DNA from 3 places in the Kitasatospora sp. NPDC057015 genome. Region 3 is predicted to be linked to each of the others. Evidence: predicted binding sites of a transcription regulator. Region 3 holds the regulator's gene; each other region holds the start of a gene.
What was found. Region 3 encodes HspR, which represses chaperone genes until heat shock. Its sites were predicted from a motif close to TTGAGNNNNNNNNNCTCAA; they were not measured.
Positions count from the first base shown of each region.

Region 1 (10,251 bases), on a different contig from region 3:
GCACGGTGACCGGCCGCAGTCGGAATCCGAGCGCCCGGCCCGGCTCACGGCCGGCACCGGGCGCCCCGTCGTGCCCCTACCCGCCCGGGCTCACTCCGCGGTGATCCGCAGCACGCCGGTGGTGGTGCCCTGGTAGACGACCCCGCCGGGTGCGATCGAGCCGACCATCTGGAGCGTGTCGAAGATGAACCCGGCACCGGTGTACGCGGTGCGCACCACCGCGCCGGTCGCCGGGTCGACCTCGGCGTAGTAGTAGGGGTCCAGCACCGAGGTCGCGTCGGTGCCGGGGATCACCGGGTTGCGCAGCACGGTGTGGATCAGCCCGTCGGCGGTCGAGAGCCTGGGCACCGCGGCGGAGCGCACCTTGGTGTCCCAGGCCAGGTCGCAGCCGGAACCGTCGGCGCGGACGTCGACCCGGCTGAGGCCGCCGCGGAACTTGTCGGAGGCGGGCACGCTCGGGCCGGCGTCCTCCGGCAGCTTGGGGTACGGGTACCCGTAGGTGCTGGCGACGAAGACGGCGTTGCCGACGGCCACCGGTGAGTTCTCGCTGCCGCTGCCGCCGGCCCGGAGCACGGGTACGGAGCAGACCTGGGCGCCGGTGTCGGTGCGGTAGACCAGCAGGTTCACGGTCGGCGCGGCGTTGTCGACGATGGTGACGTAGTCGGTGCCGGTGCGCGGCCCGAAGAAGGTGGGGGTGGAGCCGGTGCCCCAGCTGAGCTGGCCGGGCTTGCGGGCGGGCCCGCGGTCGTACGCCCGCCGCCAGGTGATCGCGGGGGTGCCGTCGGCCCCGGCGGTCAGCAGGTAGGTGGCGTGGGTGGTGGAGACGGCGGTGCCCTCGGGGGCGGTGGAGATGCTGTTGGCGACCTTCTCGCCCGCCGGGAGCGCGAGGGTGCGGACGGTGCCGGTCCGGTCGTCGGCGGTGCCGACCACGCCGCCGCCGGTGGCGAACCAGACCCGGCCCTGCCAGTCGGGCGAGACCCCGGTGACGGCGTCCCCGGCCGGGACGGCGGCGCCGAGCGGGAGCCGGCTGTCGACGGACAGCCCCCAGTGGCCGGCGGCGTCGCGGCGGTGGGCGATCCGCAGCAGGTCGCCGTTGCCGTCGACGGCGACCAGGCGGTCGAGGTTGTCCAGGTAGGCGTACACGCCGCCGAGCAGGGAGCCCTTGGCGAGCGGCAGTTCGGCGAGCGAGCCGCCGTCGGCCGGGTCGAGCAGGTGGACGGTGGGGGTGAGCCCGAAGATCGTGGTGCAGAGCGCGACGGGGAATCCGTCGGAGCCGACCAGGACGGTCGGGCAGGCGGACTGCAGGGCGATCCGGTCGGAGGAGAGCGGGCCGGCCTTCGGGCCGGGCAGCGGGGTGGCGTCCGAGGAGCCGGTGTCGCCGTGCATGGTGGCGGTGCCCGCCGGGCCGGCGTAGGGGTTGTGCGGCGGCAGCGGGCCGAAGGTGCCGGCCGCCGCGGCGGGCGTGGTCCCGCCGAGGGTGAGCAGCAGCGCGGCGGCGGAGAGTACGGCGGCGCGAAGAGGGGGCGCGAGGCGCATGGGTGTCCCGTCCGGGGTCGTGGTGAGCCGCTCCGGGACGCGCCCGGGGGCGGAGGACAGCGGTGCACGCCGCCCGGACGCTCACCCGGAACCCGGGGAGTCTCGGACAGGGAAGGACCCGGACACGGCCGGGCGGGGTCACCGCGCTGTCAGACGGCGCGGCGACAGATCGCGGAACACGCGTGGGCCAGGTCGACGTCGAGTCGACGGCTCAGGTGGGCGTGGCGATCCATGGGCCCCATGCTGGAGTACTGACGAGGCGTCTCACAAGGGCGTCCCAGCACGCGGACGCGCCCGACGGGACGTCACGTCCCGCCGGGCGCGCCCGGACCCGGCCCGCCGGCGGATCTTGCCGGCCAGCCCCTACGCGGCGACCAGCACCCCCGCCGGCTCCAGGGCCAGGGCCAGCACCTCGCGCACGTCCGCCACCGGGTGGACGGTCAACCGCTCCAGCACCTCGGCCGGGACGTCGTCGAGGTCCGGCTCGTTGCGCTTGGGGATGATCACCGTGGTGACGCCGGCCCGGTCGGCGGCGAGCAGCTTCTGCTTCACCCCGCCGATCGGCAGCACCCGCCCGGTGAGCGACACCTCACCGGTCATCGCCACGTCGTTGCGGACCTTGCGGCCGGAGAGCAGCGAGGCCAGCGCGGTGGTCATGGTGATGCCCGCGCTCGGCCCGTCCTTGGGCACGGCCCCGGCCGGCACGTGCAGGTGCACGCCGCGGTCCCGCAGGGAGGTCACCGGCAGCTCCAGTTCGGCGCCGCGCGAGCGCAGGTAGGAGAGCGCGATGTGCGCCGACTCCTTCATCACGTCGCCCAGCTGCCCGGTGAGGGTCAGGCCGGTGCCGCCGGTCTCGGCGTCGGCGAGCGAGGCCTCGATGTAGAGGACGTCGCCGCCCGCGCCGGTCACCGCGAGCCCGGTCGCCACCCCGGGGACGGCGGTGCGCCGCTCGGCCGGCTCCTGGGCCGCCTCCGGGGTGTGGTGCGGCCGGCCGATCAGGGCCCGCAGGTCGCCGGCGCCGATCGCGACCGGCAGCTCGCGCTCGCCGAGCTCGCTCTGCGCGGCCACCTTCCGCAGCACCCGGGCGATGGCGCGCTCCAGGTTCCGCACGCCGGCCTCCCTGGTGTACTCGCCGGCGAGCAGGCGCAGCGCCTCCTCGGTCAGCGAGGCCTGGTCCGGGCTGAGCCCCGCCTTCTCCAGCTGGCGCGGGAGCAGGTGGTCGCGGGCGATGACGACCTTCTCGTCCTCGGTGTAGCCGTCGAGGCGGACCAGCTCCATCCGGTCGAGCAGGGCCTCGGGGATGGCCTCCACCACGTTGGCGGTGGCGAGGAAGACGACGTCGGAGAGGTCGAGCTCGACCTCCAGGTAGTGGTCGCGGAAGGTGTGGTTCTGGGCCGGGTCGAGCACTTCGAGCAGGGCGGCGGCCGGGTCGCCCCGGTAGTCGGAGCCGACCTTGTCGATCTCGTCGAGCAGCACGACCGGGTTCATCGAGCCGGCCTCCTTGATCGCTCGGACGATCCGGCCGGGCAGCGCGCCGACGTAGGTGCGGCGGTGGCCGCGGATCTCGGCCTCGTCCCGGACGCCGCCGAGCGCGACCCGGACGAACGAGCGGCCCATCGCACGGGCCACCGACTCGCCCAGCGAGGTCTTGCCGACCCCGGGCGGGCCGGTGAGCGCCAGCACGGCACCCCCTCGGCGGCCGCCGATCAGGCCGAGCCCCTGGTCGGCGCGGCGCTTGCGGACGGCCAGGTACTCGACGATGCGGTCCTTCACGTCGGCGAGGCCGGCGTGGTCGGCGTCGAGCACGGCGCGGGCGCCGGCGATGTCGTAGGCGTCCTCGGAGCGCTCGTTCCAGGGCAGCTCCAGCACGGTGTCCAGCCAGGTGCGGATCCAGCTGCCCTCGGGCGACTGGTCGGACGCGCGCTCCAGCTTGTCGACCTCCTTGAGGGCCGCCTCGCGGACCTTCGCCGGCAGGTCGGCGGCCTCGACCCGGGCCCGGTAGTCGCCCTCCTCGTCGGCCGGGTCGCCGTTCAGCTCGGCCAGCTCCTTGCGGACGGCCTCCAGCTGGCGGCGGAGCAGGAACTCCTTCTGCTGCTTGGCGACGCCCTCCTCGACGTCCTTGCGGATGGTGTCGTTGACCTCCTCCTCCGCGAGGTGGTCGCGGAGCAGGGTGAGCGCGTACTCCAGGCGGGCGATCTGGTCCGCCTCCAGCAGCACCTTGAGCTTCTGCTCGGCGGTGGCGAAGGGCGCGTACCCGATGTTGTCGGCGAGCTCGCCGACGCCCTCGATCTGGGCCACCCGGTCGACGATCTGCCAGGCGCCGCGCTTGCGCAGCCACTGGGTGGAGACCGCCTTGTACTCCTTGGCCAGCTCGGCGGCCCGGCCGGTGAGCGGGGTCGGCACGGTGGACTCGCGGAACGGGCCGGTCTCCACCCAGAGCGCGGCGCCGGGGCCGGTGGTGCCGACGCCGATCCGGACCCGGCGCACGGCCCGGACGAGCGCCGCCGGGTCTCCGTCGGCGAGCCGGCCGACCTGCTCGACGGTGGCGAGGGTGCCGGCCGCCGCGTACGAGCCGTCCACCCGCGGGACCAGCAGGACCTGGGGCTTCTGGGTGCCGACGGCCGCGGCCCGGGCGGCCTCGACCGCGGCCCGCACCTCGGTGTCCGACAGGTCCAGCGGGACGACCATGCCCGGCAGTACGACCTCGTCGTCGAGCGGCAGGACGGGCAGGGTGAGCGGTGTGGACGTCGATGCCATGATCTCTCCCCAGTCAGTGAAGTTGAGCTGACCTGACTAAGGTTTCGCGAGGGCCGGTTGTTCCCGGGGGGATGTTCGCCGGCAGCGAAAGGGCGGGGGGCCTGCCGGGACCGCGTCAAAAGCCCTGCTGGACAGCCGTGGGCCCGGGCCGGCGGCGGGGTGCGGCCACGACGAACGAGGGGCGGGCCGACGGCGGGGACCGGCCGGGGAGGGTCAGACCCGGTCGAGGACGGCCCGCCCGCGCGGGCGCCCCGTGGGCTCGGGCCCGGCGGCCGGACGGGAGCCGCCGGCCCGACGGGGCGGGCGCGACCGGCGGCGCAGCAGGTACCCGAGGAGGACGCCGAGCACCAGCGCCGCCGGATGGCCGACGCCCGTGACGAGGTCCCGGTCGGCGACCACCTGGTCGGCGACCAGCAGCCCCACTCCCCCCAGCACAAGCAGCCGGCCGACCGGCGGGAGCAGCACGGCGAGCGCCCCCAGAGTGGCGAGCACGCCGTAACTGATCCCGATGTCGAGGCGGTCCAGCGCGTCGGGGCCGAGCCGGCCGGTGCGGACTGCGGCGGCGACCACGCCCTGCGAGAGCAGGGTCGCCAGCACGTGCCCGGCGGCGAACACCCCGGCCGCCCGGGCCGCGCCGACCCGGCGCTCCAGCGGGGCCGCGGCGAGGACGAAGGCCCACAGGTACGGCATCCAGACCGGGCCGGCCACCCAGAAGCCGCTGAGGACCAGTGCCCGCAGCGGATGCCGCAGCAGGTTGTGACCGTCCGTGCTTGACAGCGCCTGGAGGTGGCCGACCAGCCCCGGATCGGCCAGCCGGGAAAAGAGCGTGGTGGCCACGAGCACGCCGAGGAAGGCCAGCGTGAAGGGGGTGCGCCGGGGCGTGGGGAATCGCCGGAGCACCCACGCGGCGACCCCGGTGCGCAGGCCGAAGCGCAGGCCGCCGTAGGGCGGCCCCGGAGCGGCGGACTCCCGTCGCGTCCCTGCCACCGCACCTCCGTTCCCGGCCGGACGACTTTGCTGCCACACTTGTCGTGCTCACGTTACTTTGGGGATCTGAGCATTCCCTGGGAACACGCTGTGAAGATCGAGCACACACGATCGAGGAGTCGGCCCGGATGGTCCGGACCATCCCTCTGTTTACGCACGAGTAGCGGTACCCCCGGGGAGTCTGCCACCCGCTTGGGTGCATACGCACCGTTACGGGGGAAATTCTGGGCGGGTAAGGTATCGGCCCGTGCCAACTCCGGACCGGGCCGGATCCCGGTCCCCGGGGTCGGCCCACGGGCCGAAAACGCCTGGTCCACCTGCCGGAAACCGCCCGCTGTCCGTACTCTGCGGGTGTGCGGAAGGGGTCCGCAGTCCACACCTGCGACCCCGTCCGCACCTGCGGGGACGGCGGACCCGGCACAGTCCACGACGGAACAAGACTACGAGCGGAGCCCGCCGTCCCATCGACGGCCGGCCCGCAGCCCTGGGGGCGGTGGCGTGACCGTGACAGAAATTCAGCAGGACAACAACAACACCAGCAGCGCGGTGAGCAGCCAGCGCAGAGTGCTGGTGGTGGAGGACGAGCCGACGATCGCCGAGTCGATCGCGGCCCGGCTGGGCGCGGAGGGCTTCAAGGTCGCCGTGGCCCACGACGGCCCCGGCGCGGTCGACGGCTTCCACACCTGGCAGCCCGACCTCGTCGTCCTCGACATCATGCTGCCCGGCTTCGACGGCCTGGAGGTGTGCCGGCGGATCCAGGCGCAGCGCCCGGTGCCCGTGCTGATGCTGACCGCCCGCGACGACGAGACCGACCTCCTGGTCGGCCTCGGGGTCGGCGCGGACGACTACATGACCAAGCCGTTCTCCATGCGCGAGTTGGCGGCCCGGGTCAACGTCCTGCTGCGCCGGGTGGAGCGCGCCCAGCAGGCGGCGCGGACGCCGACGCTCGGCAGCCTGCGCTTCGGCGAGCTGGAGATCGACCACGTCCAGCGGCGGGTCCGGCTGGCCTCGGGCGACGTCCACCTGACGCCGACCGAGTTCGACCTGCTCGCCTGCCTGGCGGCCCAGCCGCGCGCGGTGCTCACCCGCGAACAGCTGCTCGCCGAGGTCTGGGACTGGACCGACGCCTCCGGCACCCGGACCGTCGACAGCCACGTGAAGGCGCTGCGCCGCAAGATCGGTGCGAGCTGGATCCGCACCGTCCACGGCGTGGGGTACGCGCTGGAGGCACCGGCCGCCTGACGGCCGGGACGAACGACCAGCGGCTGGGCCTCCGGGGGGCCCATGCCGTGCACGCACAACGGGGGCTCGCGGGGGATCAGTCAGGGGACTCATGACCTTTCCACAGCAACGCAACGGGGACACCGACACCGCCCGGCCGCCGACCCTGGCCGCCCGAGCGGCGCGCCGCGTCTGGGCCGACATCCGACCGCTGGACCCGGTGCGCTCGATCAAGGGCAAACTGACCCTGCTCGTGATCGTCTCGGTCTTCCTGGCCAGCGGCATGGTCGTGGTCGCGATCCGGTCGGAGACCCAGATCCGGATCATCATGATCTTCTCGATGATCGCCTCCCTGCTCTTCATGCAGTTCCTCGCGCACGGGCTGACCGCCCCGCTGCGCGACATGACGCTCGCCGCCCGCGAGATGGCCGGCGGCGACTACAGCCGCCGGGTCGAGGTCTCCTCCCGCGACGAGATCGGCGAGCTGGCCGCGACCTTCAACCAGATGGCGGCCGATCTGGAGGCCGCCGACCGGCACCGGCGCGAGCTGGTCGCCAACGTCTCGCACGAGCTGCGCACGCCGATCGCCGCGCTGCGCGCCGTCCTGGAGAACGTGGTCGACGGGGTCGTCCAGCCCAACCCGGCCACCCTGGGCGCGGCACTGGAGCAGACCGAGCGCCTGGGCCGGCTGGTCACCCACCTGCTGGACCTGTCCAAGCTGGACGGCGGCGTGGTGCCGCTGGACGCCCGCCCCTTCGAGGTGCGCACCTTCCTGGACGGCGTCCTGCGCGGGGTCACGGTGGACGGCGCGACCGCCGGCGGGGCCTTCTCCCGCCGCGGGGACGTACGCCTGGCGCTGGAGGTCCACCCCTCCGGGCTGACCGGCGTCGCGGACCCGGAGCGCCTGCACCAGGTGGTCGCCAACCTGGTCGACAACGCCTGCAAGCACTCCCCGCCCGGGGGCACCGTGACGGTGCGCGCGCGGCCCTCGGCGGATCCCGGCGGACTGCTGCTGGAGGTCGAGGACGAGGGCCCCGGCATCCCGCTGCAGGACCGCGGCCGGGTCTTCGAGCGGTTCAGCCGCAGCGGCGCCGCGACGGCGCAGGGGCCCGGCAGCGACGGCGGTACGGGCCTGGGCCTGGCGATCGCCCGCTGGGCGGTGGACCTGCACGGCGGGCAGATCGAGGTGGCGGAGGCGGCCCGGGGCTGCCGGATCGAGGTCCGGCTGCCCGGGCAGCGGTAGGACGGACGGCGGCTGCCCGGACAGCGGTGCGACGGGCAGCGGCGGCGGGACGGACGGCGGCGGCACCGGCGGGGCTGCCGCGACACGGGGAGAACCGGGGCAACTGTCACACAATCGGGACAGAACATTTCCGATCATGCGACCGTCCACCATGTGGACCGCGCGCATCCGGGTTTTGTCCGGATTTACTAGGGTACGACCACGGATCGGAACCGATCGCTTCCCCTGACCACGGAACTTCTAACGCACTTTTTCGGCCAAATTGCAGGTCACGACTGTGATCTGGGTGACGCCTGGGCTGTTGGGACTACGCGATCACTGATCAGGGGCGTAGCCTTAATCCCCGCTGTCCAACCATCCCAAAAGGAAGCGGAAGAGGGCGGTTGCCGCCGTGTCGCCACAGTCCCCTGAAACCCCCAACAGCTCGGCCCCACGCACTACGACGGAGCCCGCGGGCTTCGGCCCCAATGAGTGGCTCGTCGACGAGATCTACCAGCAGTACCTCCAGGATCCAAACTCGGTCGACCGAGCCTGGTGGGACTTTTTCGCCGACTACAAGCCCGGTACCGAGGTGACTCCAGTGACCCAGGCCGCGACCCAGGTCGGCCCCACGCCGACCCCCGTTGCCGCCCCTGCCCCTGCTGCCGTTCCGGCGGCGCCCGCGCCCGCCGCCCCGGCCGCTCCGGCGCCCGTGCAGCAGGCTCCCGCGCCGTTGGCCGCAGCGCCGGCCGCTCCGCCGGCCCCGAAGGCCGCGGCTCCCGCCGCCGCCCCGGTGGCCACCGCGGGCCCCGAGTTCGTCCCGCTGCGCGGCCCGGCGAAGGCCGTCGCCACCAACATGGACGCCTCGCTGGAGGTGCCGACCGCGACCTCCGTGCGCGCCGTGCCCGCCAAGTTGCTGATCGACAACCGCATCGTCATCAACAACCACCTGCAGCGCGCCCGCGGCGGCAAGGTCTCCTTCACGCACCTGATCGGCTACGCCCTGGTGCAGGCCGTCAAGGCCAGCCCGGGGATGAACCACAGCTACCAGGTCAAGGACGGCAAGCCGTTCCTGGTGAAGCCGGACCACGTGAACCTGGGCCTGGCCATCGACCTGGTGAAGCCCAACGGCGACCGCCAGCTCGTCGTCGCGGCCATCAAGAAGGCCGAGACGCTCGACTTCTTCGGCTTCTGGCAGGCCTACGAGGACATCGTCCGCCGGGCCCGCGCCAACAAGCTGACCATGGACGACTTCACCGGCGTCACGGTCTCGCTGACCAACCCGGGCGGCATCGGCACCGTGCACTCCGTGCCGCGCCTGATGCAGAACCAGGGCACCATCGTCGGCGTCGGCGCGATGGAGTACCCGGCCGAGTTCCAGGGCTCGTCCCCGGACACCCTGGCCAAGCTGGGCATCTCCAAGATCATGACGCTCACCTCGACCTACGACCACCGGGTCATCCAGGGCGCGGCGTCGGGCGAGTTCCTGCGCACCATCCACCAGCTCCTGCTGGGCGAGCACGGCTTCTACGACGAGATCTTCGAGTCGCTGCGGATCCCGTACGAGCCGGTCCGCTGGGCGACCGACGTCGCCGCCACCCACGACGACGAGGTCAACAAGACCGCGCGCGTCATGGAGCTGATCCACTCCTACCGGGTCCGCGGCCACCTGATGGCCGACACCGACCCGCTGGAGTACAAGCAGCGCAAGCACCCCGACCTGGACGTCGTGGAGCACGGGCTGACCCTGTGGGACCTGGAGCGCGAGTTCGCCGTCGGCGGCTTCGGCGGCCACAAGATGATGAAGCTCCGCGACATCCTCGGCCTGCTGCGCAACACGTACTGCCGCACGGTCGGCATCGAGTACATGCACATCCAGGACCCGAAGCAGCGCAAGTGGCTGCAGCAGCGCCTGGAGAAGCCGTACACCAAGCCCGAGCGCGAGGAGCAGCTGCGCATCCTGCGCCGGCTGAACTCCGCGGAGGCCTTCGAGACCTTCCTGCAGACCAAGTACGTCGGGCAGAAGCGCTTCTCGCTGGAGGGCGGCGAGTCGCTCATCCCGCTGCTGGACGCCACCATCGACTCGGCCGCCGAGCACCGCCTCGACGAGGCCGTGATCGGCATGGCGCACCGCGGCCGCCTGAACGTGCTCGCCAACATCGTCGGCAAGCCGTACGGCAAGATCTTCGGCGAGTTCGAGGGCAACCTCGACCCGAAGTCGATGCACGGCTCCGGCGACGTCAAGTACCACCTGGGCTCCGAGGGCACCTTCACCGGCCTGGACGGGGAGACCATCAAGGTCTCGCTGGCCGCGAACCCCTCCCACCTGGAGACGGTCGACCCGGTCGTCGAGGGCATCGCCCGCGCCAAGCAGGACGTCCTCGACCTGGCCGGCACGTCCTTCCCGGTGCTGCCGATCCAGATCCACGGCGACGCGGCCTTCGCGGGCCAGGGCGTGGTCGCGGAGACGCTGAACATGTCGCAGCTGCGCGGCTACCGCACCGGCGGCACCGTGCACGTCGTGGTGA
Region 1 covers NZ_JBHUSG010000010.1:203,077-213,327, forward strand. The annotation lists gene ACFTWP_RS13105 (hypothetical protein) at 91-1,536, opposite strand; gene lon (endopeptidase La) at 1,900-4,293, opposite strand; gene ACFTWP_RS13115 (rhomboid-like protein) at 4,507-5,280, opposite strand; gene ACFTWP_RS13120 (response regulator transcription factor) at 5,785-6,522, shown strand; gene ACFTWP_RS13125 (sensor histidine kinase) at 6,614-7,744, shown strand; gene ACFTWP_RS13130 (multifunctional oxoglutarate decarboxylase/oxoglutarate dehydrogenase thiamine pyrophosphate-binding subunit/dihydrolipoyllysine-residue succinyltransferase subunit) at 8,136-10,251, shown strand, end outside.
Region 1: lon (endopeptidase La) is a predicted target of HspR. The motif match lies at 4,316-4,334, and genes of this name have one in related genera.

Region 2 (10,251 bases), on a different contig from region 3:
ACGTCGCTCTGGGCCACGCCGGGATGGAAGCCGAACCCGCCGTCGACGTTCTGCCGGGCGGCCAGGGCCTCGGCCATGCTGTCCACCAGCGGGCCCGCGTATCCGCTGCGGACGAGGGCCAGCCCGGCGGTGGCGGTGGCGAACAGGCCCAGGCCGGTGATGAACGGCATTCCGCCGTCGGCTCCCAGTGCGGCCTGCACGTCCCCGAGGACGCGCCGCACGGCGGGCCGGTGGCCGGGGTGCTTGCGCAGGGCGAGCAGTCCGAGCAGGCGGGCCAGGTTGTTGCACTCCCAGGCCGGGCCGGGCCGGGCGGCCGGCGCGAGCAGGGCCCAGTCCCGGGCGGTGACCAGCCCGGGGGCGCCGGTGCCGTACGCCGCCAGCACCTTCAGCGCGGTCATCTCCGGTTGGAGCCAGCTCTGTTGACCGGGCACCTCGTAGGCGTCCGGCCGGACCGGGGGGAACTCCGCGGCGCCGAGTTCGGCCAGCAGCGTGCGGAACATCAGGCGCTTGCGGTCGGCGGTGAAGTGGTCGATGGAGTCGAGCAGGGCGGCCGGGACCTCGCCGGGCACGGCGAGGCCGAGCGCGGCCCGGCCGAGCGCGCTCTGGAGGGCGTCCGGGGGGCGGCCGGCGAGGGTGTCCCGGAGGTAGCGGGTGAGGCGGCCCACCGCCTTCGGGGCGGCCTGCTCCTCGGTCAGCAGCCACAGGGCCAGTGCGGACTCCAGCACCCTGCTCTCGCACGGTGCGCGGAGCAGGCCGTCGGAGCCCACCCGGGCGGTCAGCCGGCGGGCCAGCCGGTCGCGGCAGCGCAGCACCTCGCGGTAGAGGGGGTCGCGGCGCAGCGGGTCGCGGTACGGGCGCTCGATCCGGCCGGCGGGGGGCAGCAGGGCAGAGGTCATGATCGGGGCTTTCGGTGCGGAGCCGTCGCGGCCGGGCCGGTCGCCGGCGGTGGCGGTCGACCGTGGGTGGGGCGCCCGGACGGCGGCCGTCCCGGGTGGCCCGGCAGGACCGGGCGGCCGGTGCCGGTGTGCTCGTCCCCCATGTCCCCGCCCGTCCCCGGGTCGTCCCGGCTCGTCCGCGCCAAGATCACACATGACGGATCGTAGCGCATCTGGTACATCGAGTGATGGCATATGCCAATCTTTGTCGCCCAGCTGTCAACTTCGGGGCCGTCCGACGCTCCTCCGTACCGGCCCGGCGCCGCAGGACGGCCGGATCCCCGGCGGCGGAGCTCAGACACCCGCGGCGGCCAGCTCACGGACGACCTCGGCGAAGCCCCGGACCAGCGGGTCGTCCGTCCCGGCCGGCCAGGCGAGCACCACCCGCAGCGGCTCCACGTCGGCGAGCGGCACCCAGGCGAGGTCCGGGCGGCCGTAGTACTGGGCCATGCTGGCGGGAGCGAAGCAGATGGCGGCGCCGTCGGCCACCTGCTCCAGCATCTCCTCCACGTTGTCGTTGGTCGGGCCCCAGCGCGGGGCGGAGCCGTCCGGCCGCGGGTTGACGGCCCACCAGTCGACCCACTCGCGCGGCGCCCGCTCGGTCCACATCAGCGGCTCGTCGCCGACCTCCAGGACGGAGACGTCCGCCCGGCCGGCCAGCGGGTGCCCGGCCGGCAGACCGACCACCCGGCGTTCGGTGTGCACGAGTTCGGCGTGCAGGCCGGTGAGATCGGCGGGCAGCCAGACGAAGGCGACGTCCACCCGGCCGTCCCGCAGCGCCGCGGCCTCCTCGCTCCAGTCGAAGCGCTTGGGCGTCACCCGGACGCCCGGGTGGCGGCGGGCGAACTCGGCTCGCGCCCGGGTGGTCAACTCGCCCGCGCCGCTGGCCTCGAAGCCGACCCGCAGCACCCCGGTCTCGCCGCGCAGGTGGCGGGCGGCGGCAGCGGTCACCCGCTCGGCCTGGAGCAGGGTGCGGCGGGCCTCGGTCACCACGTCACGGCCGGCGGGGGTGGCGCGCACGCCGCCGGAGTGCCGGTCGAAGAGCCGCAGGCCCAGCTCCGACTCCAGGTTGCGCAGCGCGTACGACAGCGCCGGCTGGCTCACGTAGAGCCGCTCGGCGGCCCGGCCCAGGTTGCCCTGGTCGGCGATCTCGACGAGGTACCGCAGTTGCCGGAGCTCCACGCGGCGATCATAAGCGGGCTCTATCGGGCCGTGGAACCTGTGTCTTGGACTCCGGACGCCCGCGGATGGCTCACTGGATCCAGCAACCGGCTGACGAGGAGCAGAACATGACGAACACTCACCCCACCACCCGCGAGGCGGCCGGCCGGGTCTGGCTGATCACCGGCGCGTCCTCGGGCTTCGGCCTGGCGCTGACCGGGGCCGCCCTCGCGGCCGGCGACACCGTGGTGGCGGCGGTCCGCCGCCCGGAGGCGCTCAAGGACCTCGTGGCCGAACACCCCGACCGGGTCGTCCCGGTCGAGCTGGACGTCACCGACCCGGCGCGGATCACCGCCGTGGTGGCCGAGGTGCTGCTCTGGTACGGACGGATCGACGTGCTGGTCAACAACGCCGGGCGCGGTCTGATCGGCGCGGTCGAGGAGAACACCGACCGCGAACTGCGCGACCTGATGGACCTGCACTTCTTCGGCCCGGCCGCGCTCACCCGGGCGGTGCTGCCCGCGATGCGGCGCCAACGATCCGGCGCGGTGGTGCAGATGAGCAGCATGGGCGGCCGGTTCTCGTTCGCCGGCGTCGGCGCCTACTCGGCGACCAAGTTCGCGCTGGAGGGGCTCTCGGAGGCGCTGGCGCTGGAGGTCGCACCGTTCGGGGTGAAGGTCCTGATCGTGGAGCCCGGCTCGTTCCGGACGGGCTTCGCGGGCGGCGGCGCGCTCCTGCAGTCCGCGGCGATCGAGGCGTACGCGGAGACGGTCGGCCCGGTCCGTGAGGGGCTGCCGCAGAGCGACGGCCTGCAGCCGGGCGATCCGGCGAAGGCCGCGGCGGCGGTGCTGGCCGCGCTGGCCGACGAGCGGACCCCGCTGCGGCTGGCGCTGGGCAACGACGCCACCGACGCCATCCTGGCGAACCAGGACGCCGCCCGCGCCGAGCTGCTGGCCTGGGAGCCGGTCAGCCGCGGCACGGACTTCGACGCCTGAGCCACGGCCCGGCCGGGCTCCGGTGGGGTTCCGCCCGGACGGGCGGAACCCCACCGGGCCGCCGCTCAGGCGGGCAGCAGCCGGCCGTCGGCCAGCCCGCCGAGCGTCCGCACCGCGGCGACCGCCCAGGCGGCGAGCAGGGCCAGGTACAGCGCCACCGCCAGCGCGCCGAAGCCCGCGAAGCCGGTGTGCCTGGCCAGGCCGGCGGCGCCGGTGACGCAGGTCCCGACCGGGAAGGTGAAGGCCCACCAGGTCATCGCGAACGGCATCCCGGCCCGCCAGGCCCGCAGGTTGGCGGCCGCCGCGACCAGCAGCCAGAGCATCGCGACACCCATCACCGCGCCGCCGTACAGCTCCGACAGGGCGAGTGCGGCGGGGGCGAGCGCGGGGGCGACCGGGCGGGCGGCGTCGGCCAGCGCGGCCGTCCCGGTGGTGGACTGCCCGAGCGGGCCGAGCACCAGGAACAGCGCCGGGGTGAGGGCCGGCGCCGGCGGCTTGCTGTGCAGCAGCCCGGTGATCACCACGGGCAGCAGGGCGAGGGTGGCCAGCAGCCCGGCGCCGAGCAGCGCGAAGCAGCCGTGCAGCAGCGCCGCCCGCCAGAAGCCGGCCGGCAGGTGGGGCACGAGCGCGGGGCCGGTGGCGGCGGCGACCAGCGGGGCGACCACCGGCAGCAGCCAGGTGGGGTTGGCGTCCTGGGCGGCGAGCCGGTGCCGGGTGATCATCAGGTACGGGATGCCGGCCGCGACCGCCACCGCGTACACCGTGCCCGCGATCCAGAGCGCCGCGGCGGCGGCCAGCGACGGACCGGCACCGACCACCCGCGGGCCGAAGGTCAGGGTGGCGGCCCCCACGGCGAGCAGCGCCATCGGCGGGCAGCCGTAGAAGACGGCGGTGGCGGGCCGGTCGAACAGGTCGGCGCGGGCGGCGGCGCGGTGCCGGGTGAGGTGGACCAGTCGCGCGGCGACCAGGGTGAGCAGGGCGGCGACGGACAGCGCCCAGAACAGCCGGCCGAAGCCGATCAGGCCCGGCGGGCGGACGGGCAGCGCGGCGGCCCCGTTCGCCACGATGGCAGTGCCCATGACGGCGGCGTACCAGTTGGGGCCGAGCCCGGCGAGCTGGGGGAGGCGGCGGTGGCCGGCTGACGGACGGGCGATGGTGAGGGTGGCCATGGCACCACCGTGCCCGGGCGGGGGTGGCGCCGGTAGCGCCCGCGGCTCTATGAGCGCATAGCCTGGGCCTATGCCTCTCTCCTCGCACGTCCCCGAGCTCGGCGCGCTGGAGCTGCTGCTCGCGGTCGCACGGCTCGGCAGCGTCGGGCGGGCGGCCACCGAGCTGGGGGTGAGCCAGCCGACCGCGAGCGCCCGGATCAAGGGCATGGAGCGGCAGATCGGGGTGGCCCTGCTGGAGCGCTCGCCCCGGGGCTCCAAGCCGACCGAGGCCGGCCGGCTGGTGGTGGAGTGGGCCCGGAACGTGGTCGAGGCGGCCCAGGCGCTGGACGCCGGGATCGACGCGCTGCGCGAGCACCGGGACGCCCGGCTGCGGGTGGTGGCCAGCCTGACCGTGGCGGAGTACCTGATGCCGGGCTGGCTGCTGGCCCTGCACGGAGCCAGTCCGCGGACCTCGGTGACGCTGCGGACGGCGAACTCCGCGGACGTCGCCGGGCACGTGCTGGCCGGCGAGGCGGACCTCGGCTTCGTGGAGGGCCCGACCACCGCGGCCGGCCTCTCGGGCACGGTGGTGGCCGCCGACCGGCTGGTCGTGGTGGTGGCCCCCGACCACCCCTGGGCCCGCCGCCGGGCGCCGGTGACCGGGCCGGAGCTGGCGGCGACCGCCCTGGTGCTGCGCGAGCCCGGTTCGGGCACCCGGGAGGTCCTGGAGATGGCGCTGGCGCCCTACGGCGGCGCGGCCCGGCCGTTGATGGAACTGGCCTCGTCCACGGCCCTGAAGGCGGCTGCGATGACCGGCGCCGGGCCGGTCTGCCTGAGCGAGCTGGCGGTGGTGGAGGAGCTGGCGACCCGCCGGCTGGTGGCGGTCCCGCTGGTGGAGGGGCTGGATCTGCGGCGTCCGCTGCGCGCGGTCTGGCCGGCCGGGCAACGGCCCTCGGGCCCGGCCCGGGAGCTGCTCGGACTCACCCGACGGACGAACTGAGGCGGGCGGGTGCTCCGGTGAAACGGCCCGTGGACGAGCCGGTGGACAGGCCGGTGGACGGGCCGGCACGGTGCCCGCCCGAGCTGTTCACCCAAAGTTGAGCGGAATAGACTCAACTTAGTGCATGCTGTATCCATCAGGAGCGATGCTCCCCGACAGACCGGCCCGGGCCCCGCCGGCACCGCCGCAGCGGGCGCCGACGTACCGGGGCCGACAGTCGACCGCCGACGCACAGGAGGACGAACCAGCAGTGGACGCCAGCAAGTTCACCACCAAGACGCAGGACGCCCTGTCCGCCGCGATCCGGCAGGCGGGCACAGCAGGGAACCCGGACGTCAAGCCGGTGCACATCCTGCTCGCCCTGCTGGAACAGCCCGAGGGCATCGCCAAGCCGCTGCTCGAAGCCGTCGGCGCGGACGCCGGCCAGGTCACCGCCGAGGCCCGCCGTCTGCTGGCGGCGCTGCCCAGCGCCAGCGGCTCGACGGTCGCCGCACCGCAGCTCGCCCGCGACACCCTGGCCGTGCTCACCGAGGCCGGCCGGCGGGCCGACGACCTGGACGACCAGTACCTCTCCACCGAGCACCTGCTGGTCGGCCTGGCCGCCGAGGGCGGCTCGGTCGCCGACCTGCTCGGCCGGCACGGCGCCACCGCCAAGGCCCTGCTGGCCGCGTTCAAGGACGTCCGGGGCAGCGGCCGGGTCACCTCGCAGGACCCGGAGGGCACCTACAAGGCGCTGGAGAAGTACGGCACCGACCTCACCCAGGCCGCCCGCGACGGCAAGCTCGACCCGGTGATCGGCCGCGACCAGGAGATCCGCCGGGTCGTCCAGGTGCTCTCCCGCCGCACCAAGAACAACCCGGTGCTGATCGGCGAGCCCGGCGTCGGCAAGACCGCCGTGGTCGAGGGCCTGGCCCAGCGGATCGTCGCCGGCGACGTGCCCGAGTCGCTGCGCGGCAAGCGGCTGGTCTCGCTGGACCTCAGCGCGATGGTCGCCGGCGCCAAGTACCGCGGCGAGTTCGAGGAGCGGCTGAAGGCCGTCCTGAACGACATCAAGCAGAGCGACGGCCAGGTCGTCACCTTCATCGACGAGCTGCACACCATGGTCGGCGCGGGCGCCGGCGGCGACTCCGCGATGGACGCGGGCAACATGCTCAAGCCGATGCTGGCCCGCGGCGAGCTCCGGATGGTCGGCGCCACCACCCTGGACGAGTACCGCGAGCGGATCGAGAAGGACCCGGCCCTGGAGCGCCGGTTCCAGCAGGTCATCGTCGGCGAGCCCTCGGTGGAGGACTCCATCGCGATCCTGCGCGGCCTCAAGGGCCGCTACGAGGCCCACCACAAGGTGCAGATCTCGGACGCCGCCCTGGTCGCCGCCGCGACCCTCTCCCACCGCTACATCACCTCGCGCTTCCTCCCCGACAAGGCGATCGACCTGGTCGACGAGGCCGCCTCCCGGCTCCGGATGGAGATCGACTCCTCCCCGGTCGAGATCGACGAACTCCAGCGCGCCGTCGACCGGTTGCGGATGGAGGAGCTGGCCCTGGAGAAGGAGTCCGACCCCGCGTCGATCGACCGCCTGGCCCGGCTGCGCCGCGATCTCGCCGACAAGAACGAGCAGTTGAGCGTGCTGACCGCGCGCTGGGAGCAGGAGAAGAAGAGCCTCAACCGGGTCGGCGAGCTCAAGGAGCGCCTCGACGACCTGCGCGGACTGCTCGAACGCGCCCAGCGGGACGGCGACTTCGAGCGCGCCTCCAAGCTGATGTACGCCGAGATCCCGACCGCCGAGGGCGAGCTCGCCGAGGCCCAGGAGCGGGCCGCCGACGAAGACGCCGGTCAGTCGATGGTCAAGGAGGAGGTCGGCCCGGACGACGTGGCCGACGTGGTCTCCTCCTGGACGGGCATCCCGGCCGGCCGGCTGCTGGAGGGCGAGAGCGCCAAACTGCTGCGGATGGAGGAGGAGCTCGGCCGCCGGCTGATCGGCCAGCGCGAGGCCGTGCAGGCCGTCTCCGACGCGGTGCGCCGCACCCGCTCGGGGATCGCCGACCCGGACCGCCCGACCGGCTCCTTCCTCTTCCTCGGCCCGACCGGCGTCGGCAAGACCGAACTCGCGAAGGCCCTGGCCGACTTCCTGTTCGACGACGAGCGGGCGATGGTCCGGATCGACATGAGCGAGTACGGCGAGAAGCACTCCGTCTCGCGCCTGGTCGGCGCCCCGCCCGGCTACGTCGGCTACGAGGAGGGCGGCCAGCTGACCGAGGCGGTGCGCCGGCGCCCGTACAGCGTCGTCCTGCTCGACGAGGTGGAGAAGGCGCACCCCGAGGTCTTCGACGTGCTGCTGCAGGTGCTGGACGACGGCCGGCTCACCGACGGGCAGGGCCGGACGGTGGACTTCCGCAACGCCATCCTGATCCTCACCTCCAACCTCGGCTCGCAGTTCCTGATCGACCCGAACACCCCGGAGGACCGCAAGAAGGAGCTCGTCCTGGACACCGTCCGGGCCACCTTCAAGCCGGAGTTCCTCAACCGGCTGGACGACATCGTGGTCTTCGAACCGCTGGGCACCGCCGAGCTCACCCGGATCGTGGACCTGCAGGTCGACCGGCTCGGCGAGCGGCTGCGCGACCGCCGGCTCACCCTGGAGGTCACCCCCGCCGCCCGGGACTGGCTGGCCCTCACCGGCTACGACCCCGCGTACGGCGCGCGGCCGCTGCGCCGGCTGGTGCAGTCGGCGATCGGTGACCAGCTCGCCAGGGCGATCCTGTCCGGCCAGGTCCACGACGGGGACACCGTGGTGGTCGACCGCGACGAGGACGGCGACCGGCTGGCCGTCCGCGCCCGGGGTCCGCTGCAGAAGTAGCGTGCCGGCCGGGCGGGCCCCCTCGGGGGCGGCCCGCCCGGCCGGGGCGCACCGGCACGAGGACCCGCGCCGACCGGCGGTCCGGCTCCGGGCAGCCCTGTGTCTGGCGCCCCGGATGAGGCAGGATGGGACGTGGAAGGGCGGCCTCTCATTGCCGACCACCCATGTGCACTGAGAAGAGGACCTCCCATGAGTATCGACCCGTCGTCCATCCCGTCGTTCGGCGTCCCGCAGGGCCCGCAGGGTGGTCAGCCCGGCCAGGGCCAGCCGGCCGGCCCGCCGCCCGTGGTGGTGCCGGACCAGGCCCTCGTGGCGCAGCTGCTCGACCAGATGCAGCTCAAGCACGTGGTCGACGAGGAGGGCGACCTCACCGCCCCCTGGGACGGCTTCCGCGTCTACTACATGTTCCGCGGCGACCAGAAGGAGCTCTTCGCGGTCCGCGCCTTCTACGACCGCTCGTACCCGCTGGAGGACAAGGGCGAGATCCTCGACCTGATCGACGAGTGGAACCGCGAGACCCTCTGGCCGAAGGTCTACACCCACACGCACGAGGACGGCGTGGTCCGCCTGATCGGCGAGTCCCAGATGATCGTCGGCACCGGCGTGAACCTGGAGTACTTCGTGACGACGACCGCCAACTGGACCCAGGCCGCGGTCGGCTTCGAGCAGTGGATCGTCGAGCGCCTCGGCCTGCAGAAGGACATCGAGGGCGACGAGGGCACCCCCGAGGACGACGCCTCCGACGAGTCCTGAGCCGACTCCGCGCCGAGTCCGCGCCGACTCCGGACGGTCGGGGCACGCCCGCACGACCCGCACCGCCCGCACGGCCCGTCCCCCCGGGGGCGGGCCGTCGTCGCGTCCGGCGCCCGTCCGGACTTGTCCCGGGCGCCGCGATGCCCGCAGGATGAGCCCGACGACGAGCCCAGGAGGATCCGGTATGGGTACGAGGCCGCTGCTGAACCGCCGACTGGAGGGCCTCGGCACGACGATCTTCGCCGAGATGTCCGCCCTGGCCACCGCCACCGGCTCGATCAACCTCGGCCAGGGCTTCCCCGACACCGACGGCCCGGCCGAGATCGCCCGGGCCGCCGCCGACGCCGTCCTCACCGGCAGGGGCAACCAGTACCCGCCCGGCCCCGGCATCCCCGAACTGCGCACCGCGATCGCCGAGCACCAGCAGCGCTTCCACGGCCTCGGCTACGACCCCGACACCGAGGTCCTGGTCACCGCCGGCGCCACCGAGGCCATCGCCGCGGCCCTGCTGGCCCTGCTGGAGCCCGGCGACGAGGTGATCGCCCTGGAGCCGTTCTACGACTCCTACGCCGCCTGCATCGCCATGGCCGGCGCCCGGCGGGTGCCGCTCACCCTGCGCGCCCCGTCCTTCCGGCCCGACCTGGACGAGCTCCGGGCGCTGATCACCCCGCGCACCCGGCTGATCCTGCTGAACACCCCGCACAACCCGACCGGCACCGTCCTCACCCCCGAGGAGCTGGCCGCGGTGGCCGCCCTCGCCGTCGAGCACGACCTCCTGGTGGTCGCCGACGAGGTCTACGAGCACCTGGTCTTCGAGGGCGCGCACCACCCGATCGCCGCGCTGCCGGGCATGCGCGAGCGGACGGTGTCGATCTCCTCGGCCGGCAAGACCTTCTCCTTCACCGGCTGGAAGGTCGGCTGGGTGACCGCGAGCGCGCCGCTGGTCGCGGCCGTCCGCACCGCCAAGCAGTACCTCACCTATGTCAGCGCGGGCCCCTTCCAGTACGCCGTCGCGCAGGCGCTGCGCCTGCCGGACGAGTACTTCGCCGGGTTCCGGGCCGACCTGCGGCGCAAGCGCGACCTGCTCGCCGACGGCCTGGCCGCGGCCGGCTTCCGGGTATTCCGGCCGGAGGGCACGTACTTCATCACCACCGACATCACTCCGTTGGGCGAGAAGGACGGCATGGAGTTCTGCCGGGCCCTGCCCGCGCGCTGCGGTGTCGTCGCCATCCCCAACGTGGTCTTCTACGACGACGCCGAGGCCGGCCGGAGCCTGGTCCGGTTCGCCTTCTGCAAGCAGGACGCGGTGCTCCAGGAGGCCGTCGAGCGGCTCGGCCGGCTCTGAGCGGAGCGCGACTCCCGGGGGTCGCGGCCCCGGCCGTCCGGTCCGCGCCGGCAGCGG
Region 2 covers NZ_JBHUSG010000024.1:109,868-120,118, reverse strand. The annotation lists gene ACFTWP_RS22660 (prenyltransferase/squalene oxidase repeat-containing protein) at 1-896, opposite strand, end outside; gene ACFTWP_RS22655 (LysR family transcriptional regulator) at 1,230-2,117, opposite strand; gene ACFTWP_RS22650 (oxidoreductase) at 2,225-3,091, shown strand; gene ACFTWP_RS22645 (C4-dicarboxylate ABC transporter) at 3,157-4,260, opposite strand; gene ACFTWP_RS22640 (LysR family transcriptional regulator) at 4,331-5,239, shown strand; gene clpB (ATP-dependent chaperone ClpB) at 5,490-8,096, shown strand; gene ACFTWP_RS22630 (YbjN domain-containing protein) at 8,286-8,849, shown strand; gene ACFTWP_RS22625 (pyridoxal phosphate-dependent aminotransferase) at 9,034-10,194, shown strand.
Region 2: clpB (ATP-dependent chaperone ClpB) is a predicted target of HspR. The motif match lies at 5,337-5,355, and genes of this name have one in related genera.

Region 3 (10,251 bases):
CGGCACCGCCCGCGGGTACCGCGGACCTATTGACTCCGGGAGGTGGCGGCAGCCATGAGCGGCAAGGACTACGTGGAAAAGGACTACTACAAGGTCCTCGGCGTGCCCAAGGACGCCTCCGCAGCCGAGATCAAGAAGACGTACCGGAAGCTGGCGCGGGAGTTCCACCCCGACGCCAACAAGGGCGACGTCAAGGCGGAGGACCGCTTCAAGGACATCTCCGAGGCCTATGACGTCCTGTCGGACGACAAGCGCCGCAAGGAGTACGACGAGGCGCGCACGCTCTTCGCCAACGGCGGCTACCGCTCCGGCGGCCCCGGCGGCGGCAACTACAGCTTCGACTTCGGCGACCTGTTCAACGGCACCCAGGGCGGCCCGGGTGCCGGGGGCGGCGGGATCGGCGACGTCTTCGGCGGCCTGTTCGGCCGCGGCGGCCGGCAGGCCCAGCCGCGCCGGGGCGCCGACGTCGAGACCGAGGTGACCCTCAGTTTCGAGGAGGCGGTGGACGGCGCGACCGTCCCGCTGCGGATGACCAGCCAGGCGCCCTGCCGCTCGTGCAGCGGCACCGGTGCCAGGGCCGGCACCACCCCGCGGGTCTGTCCGACCTGCGTCGGCGCCGGGACCGTCAGCCGTGGTCAGGGCGCCTTCGCGCTCTCCGAGCCCTGCCGGGACTGCCGCGGCCGCGGCATGATCGTCGACGATCCGTGCCCCGACTGCCACGGCAGCGGTCGGGCCAGCTCGGCCCGCACCATGCAGGTCCGGATCCCGGCCGGGGTGCAGGACGGTCAGAAGATCCGGCTCAAGGGCAAGGGCGCCCAGGGCGAACGCGGTGGCCAGCCCGGCGACCTGTTCGTCCTGGTGCACGTCGACCCGCACCCGGTCTTCGGCCGCAAGGGCGACAACCTGACGGTGACCGTGCCGGTGTCCTTCCCCGAAGCGGCGTTGGGCGGCACCATCGAGGTGCCGACGCTCAAGGGCCCGGCGGTGAAACTCAGACTGCCCGCCGGGAGTGCCAACGGCCTCACCCTGCGGGCCCGGGGCAAGGGCGCCACCCGTAAGGACGGCACCCGCGGGGACCTCCTGGTCACCGTGGAGGTCGTGGTGCCGCAGCACGTCATCGGCGACGCGCTGGCGGCTCTGGAGCAGTACCGCGAGGCCACCGCCTCGGACGACCCGCGGGCCGCCCTGTTCCGGGCGGCGGAGGGAGCGTGACCAGCTCATGAACCGTGACTCGATCGGTGTCGGCCTCGGCGACGGCCTCCCCGGAGGCCCCCGTCCCGGCCGGCCCACCCGCAATCCGGCCGGGGCCGCCGCGTACGTGCTGACCGAGGACACCCCGGTCTACGTCATCTCGGTCGCCGCCGAGCTGTCCGGCCTGCACCCGCAGACCCTGCGCCAGTACGACCGGCTCGGCCTGGTCTGCCCCGACCGCACGGCCGGTCGCGGCCGGCGCTACTCGGCCCGGGACATCCAGCAGCTGCGCGAGGTGCAGCGGCTGTCCCAGGACGAGGGCATCAACCTGGCCGGCATCAAGCGGATCATCGAGCTGGAGAACCAGGTGGCTGCCCTCCAGTCCCGGATCGGCGAGCTCGCCGACTCCCTGGAGGGCGCCGCCAGCGCGCTGCAGCAGCGTGAGGCCGCGGTGCACGCCTCCTACCGCCGGGACCTGGTGCCGTACCAGCAGGTCAGCCAGTCCAGTGCGCTGGTGGTCTGGCGACCGAAGCGATAACCGGATATTTCGGGTCAAGCCGTCGGGTCCCCCTCCTGGGGGGTGCCGGCGGCTTGTCTGGAATGAGAGAGTGCCATCCAACGGACCCTGCCGCGTGCTGGACGCGACTCCAGCGGGCACCTCGACACTTAGGATCCCCAGTGGGGGTGACTGCGGTCCACCTTCAACGTCGGTTCAATTGTCGATGAGGAGCCGAAATGAGCGGGAGGGACGACGCCGGTCTGAGCGGGAGCGGACCCGGCATGTTGTCGAGTGGAGCCCACACGCTCTACCTGTCCGTCATTCGCGCCCACGGCCGGATCGCCCGTGGCGAGGTCGACCAGAGAGACACCAGCCAGCTGCTGGAGCTGCTGGACATCGGGCTGCTGGTGCCCGACACGGACGACCCGTCGGTGCTGGTGGCCGTCGATCCCAAGCAGCTCGGCTCCGGGCTGAGCGCCGTCTGGCAGCGCCAGGCGCTGGAGCTGCTCTCCCGGGCGATCGCGCTGCCGGCCGAGCTGAACAGTCTCGCGGAGGCGTTCCACACTCCGGAGCCGGTGGGCGGCACGATCGAGTACGTGCGGGGCAAGGCGCTGATCAACCAGCGGCTCAAGCACGCCGTCGCCAGTGCCAAGGAGGAGGTCCTGGCGGCCCAGCCCGGGGGCCCCCGCCCCCCGGAGGCCCTCTCGGGCAGTCTGGCGGGGGACCTGGAGGATCTCCGCCGCGGGGTCGCCGCGCGGACGATCTACCATCCGAGTACCCGCTACCACGCTCCGACGCGTGACTACGTCGCCACGATCACCCAGGCCGGAGGGCTGTTCCGGACCCTGGACGAGCCCTACACCCGGCTGATCGTGATCGACCGGCGGCTGGCCGTGATACCCGTGGTCGAGGACCTCAACCTGGCCGCCTTCATCCATGACCAGGCCGTCATCAACTACCTGACGGACGAGGTGTTCGAGCGCAACTGGAACCGGGGCCTGGATTTCAACGGCGGGCGGACGGTGCCGCAACAGGTGGTCTCCCGGCTGCGGCAGACGATCGTCGACCTGCTGCTGAAGGGGACCAATCACCGGGTGATAGCCCGCAGACTGGGTATCAGCGAGCGCACCCTGGCCCGGCATCTGGCCGAGATGCGCGAGGACTACAACGTGGAATCGCTGTTCCAGCTCGGCTACATCCTGGCGCGCTCCTCACAGGAAACCCCGGAGTGCCCGCCCGCCTCGGTCTCGTTCGGGGATAATTGACCTGAACCTGACGATTTCTGATCCCGGTATTTCCACCGGTCGCCGACGTCGTTGTTCAATCAATTCGGCCCGCCGGCCGATCAGGTCCAGTTGTACTCCATGGCGATTGCCTGCTGGGCCTGCAGTGAGAAGTCGGCCGAGTCTGCCGAAGTCACTCGACTGACATGGACAGGTCCGCCATCATGGTCGAGAGTGACCGTGCCGGCCAGTAGTGCCATTGCGCCAACGGCCAGCGACACCAGGGCTGCACGAACGTTCGCACGGGTACGGGACATGGGCACCTCATTCTGTAGGGACATGTCAGATCGAACAGATATGTGACATGCGGGCAATCGATCCGATGATGCCGCACTCGCGGTACCGGTGTCACGAGGGGGCCACCTTTGAGGGGTGTCATCTCTCTGCCAGTCAGACGGATGACACCGCGTGCCAGTGGACGCTGCGGGCGTGGGCGTTGGACGATCAACTCGCCCATCTCGACCCGACGGCATTGTCGGGCCGCCCGATGGCTCCCCCCTTTGACTGCGATTCAGTTGTCGCCGCCAACGCCTTTCGGTTTCTGATATTCCCTACGAAACCAGCCCAAAAGCCGCATAGCCTACCAAGGTGCGTCTCTCCTGTGGTGGGCCATTCCCCCGGAGTCGACATGAGTGAGCCCTACCAGCGCGATCACGCCGGCCACGCCCCCGAGGGCCGGCGAGCCCGAGTGTTCCTCGCCGCGCCGCTGATGCGACTGACCGGGCCGGCCGACAGCGTGGTGACCCTGGCGAGCCGCACCCGGCTGACCACCCTGCGCTCCACGCTGCTGCGCAGCGGCGCCGCCGTGTACAGCGCGCACCACAGCGACGCCTGGACGGTGGCCGGCCGGGCACCCGAGCCGAGGGTCCCGTCCGACTTCCGCGCGCTGCAGACCGCCGACCTGGTCTTCGCCTACGTCGGGGCGCCGCTCAGCGCCGGGGTCAGCCTGGAGCTCGGCTGGGCGTCGGCGCTGCGCAAGCCCGTCGTGCTGCTGGTCGACGAGGCGATCACCCACAACCCGCTGATCGCCACCATCGAGCAGGTCGCCCCGGTGCTGCCGCTCGTCTTCGACGACACCTGGTCGCAGGAGGCCCTGCGGCACACCGTGGAGACCGCGCTGGACTGGGCCGGCATGGCGCTGTCGCTGCGCGAGGGCTTCTGGACGGCTCCCGGCGAGCACTTCACCATCCCGCGCCAGCAGCAGCCGCCGGCCGTCGGGCCGTTCGACTTCTGGACCACCGGCGCGGCCACCGGCTGATCCGCGGCGGCACCCGTCCGTCCGGCCGACCCCGGCTCCCCGCACCGGTCGGCCCGCCCGGAAGGGCGTCCGCGCGCCGTACGGCTCCCCGGGCCGCGCGACGCGCACCACCGGCACGGACCCGCAGGAGCTCGGCCCGGCGCCGAGCACCCGTCGGGAAGAACCAGGGGCCGGCGAGAATCGCCCGATCCGCTCGCGGACGGGCAGGCCGCATTCGCACCCGGCGCCGGACCGTGTCCGGCGGACCGGCCCCGCACACCTCCGCTCCGTACGGTCCGGCTCCCCCGACACGGGCTCCGCAGGCGTCCGCTCCGGGCGCGGCCCGGCCGGCGGGCATCCGCTCCGGGCCGCGGTGGTACACCGGTCACTCACCGCGGCCACCGCGCATCAGCCAGCCGAGTTGGAACAGGGTCTGCGCGCCGTGCCGTTCGCGCAGCCGGGCGATGTGGGCGGCGACGGTGCGCTCGCTCAGCCCGAGGCGGGTGGCGACCGCGCGCTGGGTGAGCCCGGTGGCGAGCAGGCGCCCGACGCGGTCGGCGGCGAGGCGGGCGGGCCCCTTGGAGAGGGCGGCGTCCCACTCGACCGAGTCGGCCCGGGCCCAGTCGCGTTCGAAGACGGCGACCAGGAAGGCGACGGCCGCGGGGTCGGAGATGAACGCGGCCCTGCTGTGGTCGTCGGCGGCCGGCACCACGGCGATCGACCGGTCGATGATGATCATGCGCTGGAAGGGTTCGTCCAGCACCCGGAGCCGGGCCCCGAGCCGGGTGACCTCCAGCGCGTAGTCGGCCGCGGTCCCGTCCAGGACGGCCATCGGCTGGTAGAGCGTGCGCAGCGTCCGGCCGCTGGCCAGCAGGGGCACGTCCTGACGCAGCGACAGCGCCATCGTCATCGGCGGCCGGGAGCCGGGCTGCGCGGTGAGCAGGCCCTCCTTGCAGTCCGAGAGCAGCTCCGCGATCCGCTGCCGGATCGCCTCGCGGCCCTCCACCAGGGTGGCGTCGCCGTGCTGGCCCGGTAGGCGGGGCACGGACTCGTAGGCCTTGGTGAGGCTCTCCAGCTCGGTCGGCAGGCCCTCCGCCCGGACGAGCAGCCGGGTGGCCTCCGAGCGGAGTTCGGCGCCGATCCGGTCGCTGACGGCGCGTGGGCTGACGGCCGTGTAGGAGGCGTCCACCGCGTTGGGCATGAGCAGTCCGGTGTCGATGAGCTGGCGCAGGGCGGCCTCGTCGGAGGGATCCACGGTGGTGACCGGGATGGCTCCGCCTTCGGCCAGGATCGCCAGGTACAGCTGACGGGCCGCCTCGTCGGGCACGCCCGCGTCCGGGGCGGCCGTCGGATCCGCAGTCACTCGAACACTCCCTGCCGGATGTCCCTCAAGGTCCGTTCATGATCGCAGGGCCGTCGGACGGCCGCGATCCCGGACTCCGTCGCCGACGGCCCCCCGGGCCGGTCGTGCGTATGCACGTCCGGCCCCAGGGGCGCGCCGGTGAACGCCGAAGCCGAAGGCGCTTCCGGCGAGGCGGAGCAGCAACGCCTCGCCGATTCCGGAGCGGGACGCCATCACCACACATGGCCTCCCGCCGGAGCTCTTCCCCCCGTGTGCCACGGCACGGACGTACCGGGTGCACCCATGTGAAGAGCAAGTCGCCGTCATCAGGCTGCGGTGGCCCGGACGACTTGGCGTGTCTCCACCATCACAGTGTGTCGGCCGGTGAACAAGTGGCGCCGGTTGCAGGTTCCCGCAAGTGCAGGAACCTGCAGGCCCGCGCTGCGGCGATCCGGGGGAAATTCGCCGCGTTCCGCTCACTTCCGCTGTTCCGCGACGGCCGGGGCCGGCAACCGACCGAACATTCGGCGGAAAGCGCGGTTCGCGGCGCCGCCGTAAGCACGGCGCCGCCCTTTATCGGGAATTCCCCCCCGCCCGGTTCGCCTGTTCGGGCAGCGCCCCGCCGGCCGGCCCCGGGGCGATGCCCGGTCACCGCCCGTACAGGCGTTGTTCCGGCGGGCGTACCGGTGGCGTCGCGCGCTGCTGGCAGGGTGCTGCGTATACGAGTCGCAGGTCGGTGGAACGAAGTGGCGCCGCCGGGTCCGGAGTGGTTTGATCCGGTGGGCTGTGCGTCGTGTTCTGTGGGGGAGTGGGCTTTTCATGGGGGACTCGCCGGTACGCCGGAGACCTTGGACGGGCGGCGCCGCCGCGGCTTTCTCGGTCGCCGCACTGGCGACCTGGTCGGGTGCCCTGCCCGCGCTGGCCGAGGACTCCAGGACGCTCTTCACCGTGACGGCGAGCACGACCACCCTGGTCGCACCGGCCGGCGGCGACGGCGCCTACGCCGAACTGCCCGTCTCCTTCACGGCCGACGACGGCCGCAGCACGCTCACCGGGGTGCGGGTCGCGGTCGACGGCCGCCTGCTCGCCGGGATCGCGGAGCTGAGCCTGCCCGCGCCGTGCGCCTTCACCGATGCCGGGCACCTGCAGGCGCTCTGCTCGCCCGGGGACACCACCGGCGGCGGGCACCTCGGGCTCGGCGTGCGGGCGCTCCCCGGCGCGCCGGCCGGCGCCGCCGGGCAGGTGCGCTTCACCGTCACGGCGACGAACGCCACCGCCGACCGCGCGGCGGGCCGGGACGTCACCGAGATCCGCGTGGGGGACGGCCCGCAGCTCACGGCCGCCCGGCTCCCGGTGCTCACCCGCACCACGGCGGGCGCCGCCGCCACGCTCGGCGTCGCCCTCGCCAACCAGGGCAACCGGGACGCCCGCGGAGTCCTGCTCTGGTTCCGGATACCGGAGGGCTACGGCCTCCCCGCCGCCCTCGCCGACTTCGACAACTGCACCTACCCGGCCGGGCCCGCGGGCCTGGTGCTCTGCCGCTTCGAGGACGCCGTGGTCCGCCCCGGCCAGGTGCTGCGCCCGTCCGTCCCCGTGGCGCTGCTGGCGGGGGACGGCTCGCCCGAAGGGCGGTTCGAGTACGGCGTGGACGTCGCCGCCGGGCCGGTGGACCGGCAGCTGTCGGCCCTGGCGGGCGGCGGACACCGGGGTGCGGGCGCGCCCCTGGGGCTGATCGCCGGGTCGGGCGCCGACTTCGCCGGCGACAGTGCGTCCAGCCTGCTGCAGGCCGACCGGCGCCACCTGCTGGCGGCCGTCGCCGGCGACCTCTCGGGCCTGCTGGGCACGACCCTGCCGGCCGCCTTCGAGCTGCGCAACGACGGAGACGCGCCGCTGGCCGCGCCGACCGGGCCGGCGACGGAGGGCGGCACGCCGTACGGGCTGCTGGTGAGCTTCCCCCAGGGGGTCCGGATCACCGGCGCACCGGCCGACTGCGCCCAGCGGCCGGGCGAGCCGGACGTCTACCTGTGCGTGCAGACCCGGACGCTGGCGCCCGGTGCCTCGCAGGACTACGCCTTCCGCCTGGTGCTGGCCGAACTGCTCGACCGGGCCCCGGGCCGGGCCTCCGTGCAGGGGCCGGGGCAGGCGGCCACGGCCGCGTTCGCGGTCACGTCGAGCGCCGCGCCCGCGCCGTCCCTCACCGTCCCGAACCTCCCCTCCGAACCCGCTCTCCGGGCCGCCGGGCCGGCGCAGGACGCGGCGACCGCCGAGCCGTCCGCCACGCCGGTGGCCCTGGTGCTGGCCGCCCCCACCTCGCCGTCCCCGATCGCGCAGGCCACCCTCGGCGGCGGGCTGGCGGAGAGCGGCGGCGACAGCGGACTGTCGCTGGCCGCCACCGGCGGCCTGGCCGTCGGCCTCGGGCTGGGCCTGATCGGCCTGGCAGCGCGCCGCCACTGGGCCGGTAACCGGGGCTGAGGGCCGACCCGGCCGGGGGCCGGGGCCGGGGGGTCGGGGCTGAGCGTCCCCGTACGTCCGCGGCCGGCGCTACCACCAGTAGGCGGGGTAGCGGGCGGTCCGTCCGGTGCGGCCGGCCAGGATGCCGGCGAGCACCAGCAGCACGGTGGCGAGGGCCAGCAGGGCCAGGAACCGCAGGGCCGGCGGCTGGCCGAGCACCACGATGACCGAGGTCGCCGCCGCCGGGGAGTGCGGCGTCCGGGCCGCCGCCATCGCGCCGATCGCCAGGCCGCCCGCGATCGCGGCGGTCCAGAGCGAGCTGCCGCCGACCGCGAGGGCGGCGAAACCCACCAGGGCCGAGACGAGCTGTCCGCCGACGACGCTCCGCGGCTGGGCGAGCGGCAGCGCCGGTGCGGCGAGGACGAGGGCGGCGCTGGCGGCCAGCGGCGGGATCAGGACGGGCATCGCCAGCAGCTTTCCGACCGCCACCAGGAGCACCAGAGCGGCCACGCCTCCGGCGGTGGCCACGGCGAGGAAGGCGGCCGGCGGCCGGCCGGGGGCCCTGGAGGCGAGCCGTGCGAAGCGGCGCCGGGGTGCCGCGGCGGTCGGGTCGGCCGCCCGGCTCGCGGTGGTCGCGGTGGCTGCTGCGGCGGGTGTGACTGATGCGGCGGGTACGGCGTCGACGGGTACGGCGGTGGTGCCGGGCCCGGCGGTGGTCGTGGCCGTGCCGGTGGTGGCGACGGTGGCTGCGTCGGACATGGGGCTCCCTGCGTCGGCGGTCCCTGACTCGGGTCAAGATAATGCATCAGAGGTGATACTTGCATTAGTAGAGCGGGCGAGCGGTCGCCGGCCGGGCCCGCACCCGGCGCGCGGGATGATGGAGCGATGGACGGCGGTGGCATGGCGGACGCGCAGGAGCCGGAGCAGGCCCGGTCGGTGGCTGACGGGATGCCGCTCACCGGCGAGCCGCTCGCGCTCGAACTGGTCAACACCACGTTCGTCCGGGGCGGGCTCCGGGGGGCCTTGATCGACGCACTGCGGACGCCGGACGACCTCGACGGCTGGCTGGCGGACCGGGAGCCGCTGTTCAGCGAGCCGCTGCGAACCGAACTCCCCGGGGCGGCCGCCACCGAGGGCCACCTGGCCCGGTTCCTGGAGCTGCGGCAGGCCCTGCGGGACCTCGCGGCCGCACACGTCGCGGGGCGAGCACCCGCCGGCCCGCCCGTCGACCTCCTCAACGCCTCGGCCCCGCTGGCCGCGTGCTGGCTCCAACTCGCCCCGGCGGCCGACGGCCCGGCTCGGGCGGTGACCCGCCGCGCCGAGCCCGATCCGCACCTGGCCGCCCTCGGGGAGGTGGCGACGGCGGGCATCGCGCTCTTCGCGGGCGAGGCGGCCGACCGGATCAGGGCCTGCCCGGCGCCGGGCTGCATCCTCTACTTCGTCCAGAGCCACCGGCGCCGGGAGTGGTGCACGGTGGCCTGCGGAAACCGCGTCCGGGTGGCCAGGCACAGCAGGCGGGCCAAGGGGGACACCCCCTAGCGGGGGCACGCCCGGCCACTCCCGCCCGGTGGATACCGCCCGGCGGGAGTGCCGGCCGTCGCTCCGCCGATCGTGTCGATGTCACCGGGTGCCGTTCGACGTCCTGGTGGAGGCTGGAGGGAGGCGCCGGGCGACCGCCCGGCGACCGGGCTCCGGCCGGTACCGAGGAGGAGACGGTCATGCGATTCATGATGCTGGTCAGGGCGAACGGGGAGACCGAGGCGGGAGCGCCGCCCACCACGGAGATGGTCGAGGCGATGGACCGCTACAACGACGAGCTGATCAAGGCCGGTGTGCTGCTCGCCGCCGAGGGGCTGCACCCGAGCTCGAAGGGCGCGCTGGTCTCCTACTCGGGCGGCGGCGCCACCGTGACCGACGGGCCGTTCGCCGAGGCGAAGGAGCTCGTCGCGGGGTACTGGCTGATCCAGGTCTCGTCCAGGGACGAGGCGCTCCAGTGGGCCACCCGGATCCCGTTCGAGGACGGCGCCGTGGAGGTGCGGCAGGTGTTCGAGGCGGCGGACTTCCCGCCCGGCGTGGTTCCGCCCGAGATCGCCGCCAAGGAGCAGGCGTTCCGGGACGGGCAGTCGGGCGGCTGACCGAAGGCCTAGGTCGTGCGCGGTGTCGGGCTCGGCCTCCGACCCCGACACCGGGCGCGTTCGCGCAGCAGCAGCAGCAGCAGAAGAAGCAGCAGCGGACCGGGCGGGGCGCC
Region 3 covers NZ_JBHUSG010000004.1:308,181-318,431, reverse strand. The annotation lists gene dnaJ (molecular chaperone DnaJ) at 55-1,212, shown strand; gene ACFTWP_RS06260 (heat shock protein transcriptional repressor HspR) at 1,220-1,729, shown strand; gene ACFTWP_RS06255 (LuxR family transcriptional regulator) at 1,927-2,955, shown strand; gene ACFTWP_RS06250 (hypothetical protein) at 3,036-3,230, opposite strand; gene ACFTWP_RS06245 (hypothetical protein) at 3,602-4,231, shown strand; gene ACFTWP_RS06240 (LuxR C-terminal-related transcriptional regulator) at 4,596-5,573, opposite strand; gene ACFTWP_RS06235 (hypothetical protein) at 6,372-8,024, shown strand; gene ACFTWP_RS06230 (HPP family protein) at 8,094-8,531, opposite strand; gene ACFTWP_RS06225 (CGNR zinc finger domain-containing protein) at 8,889-9,542, shown strand; gene ACFTWP_RS06220 (YciI family protein) at 9,722-10,138, shown strand.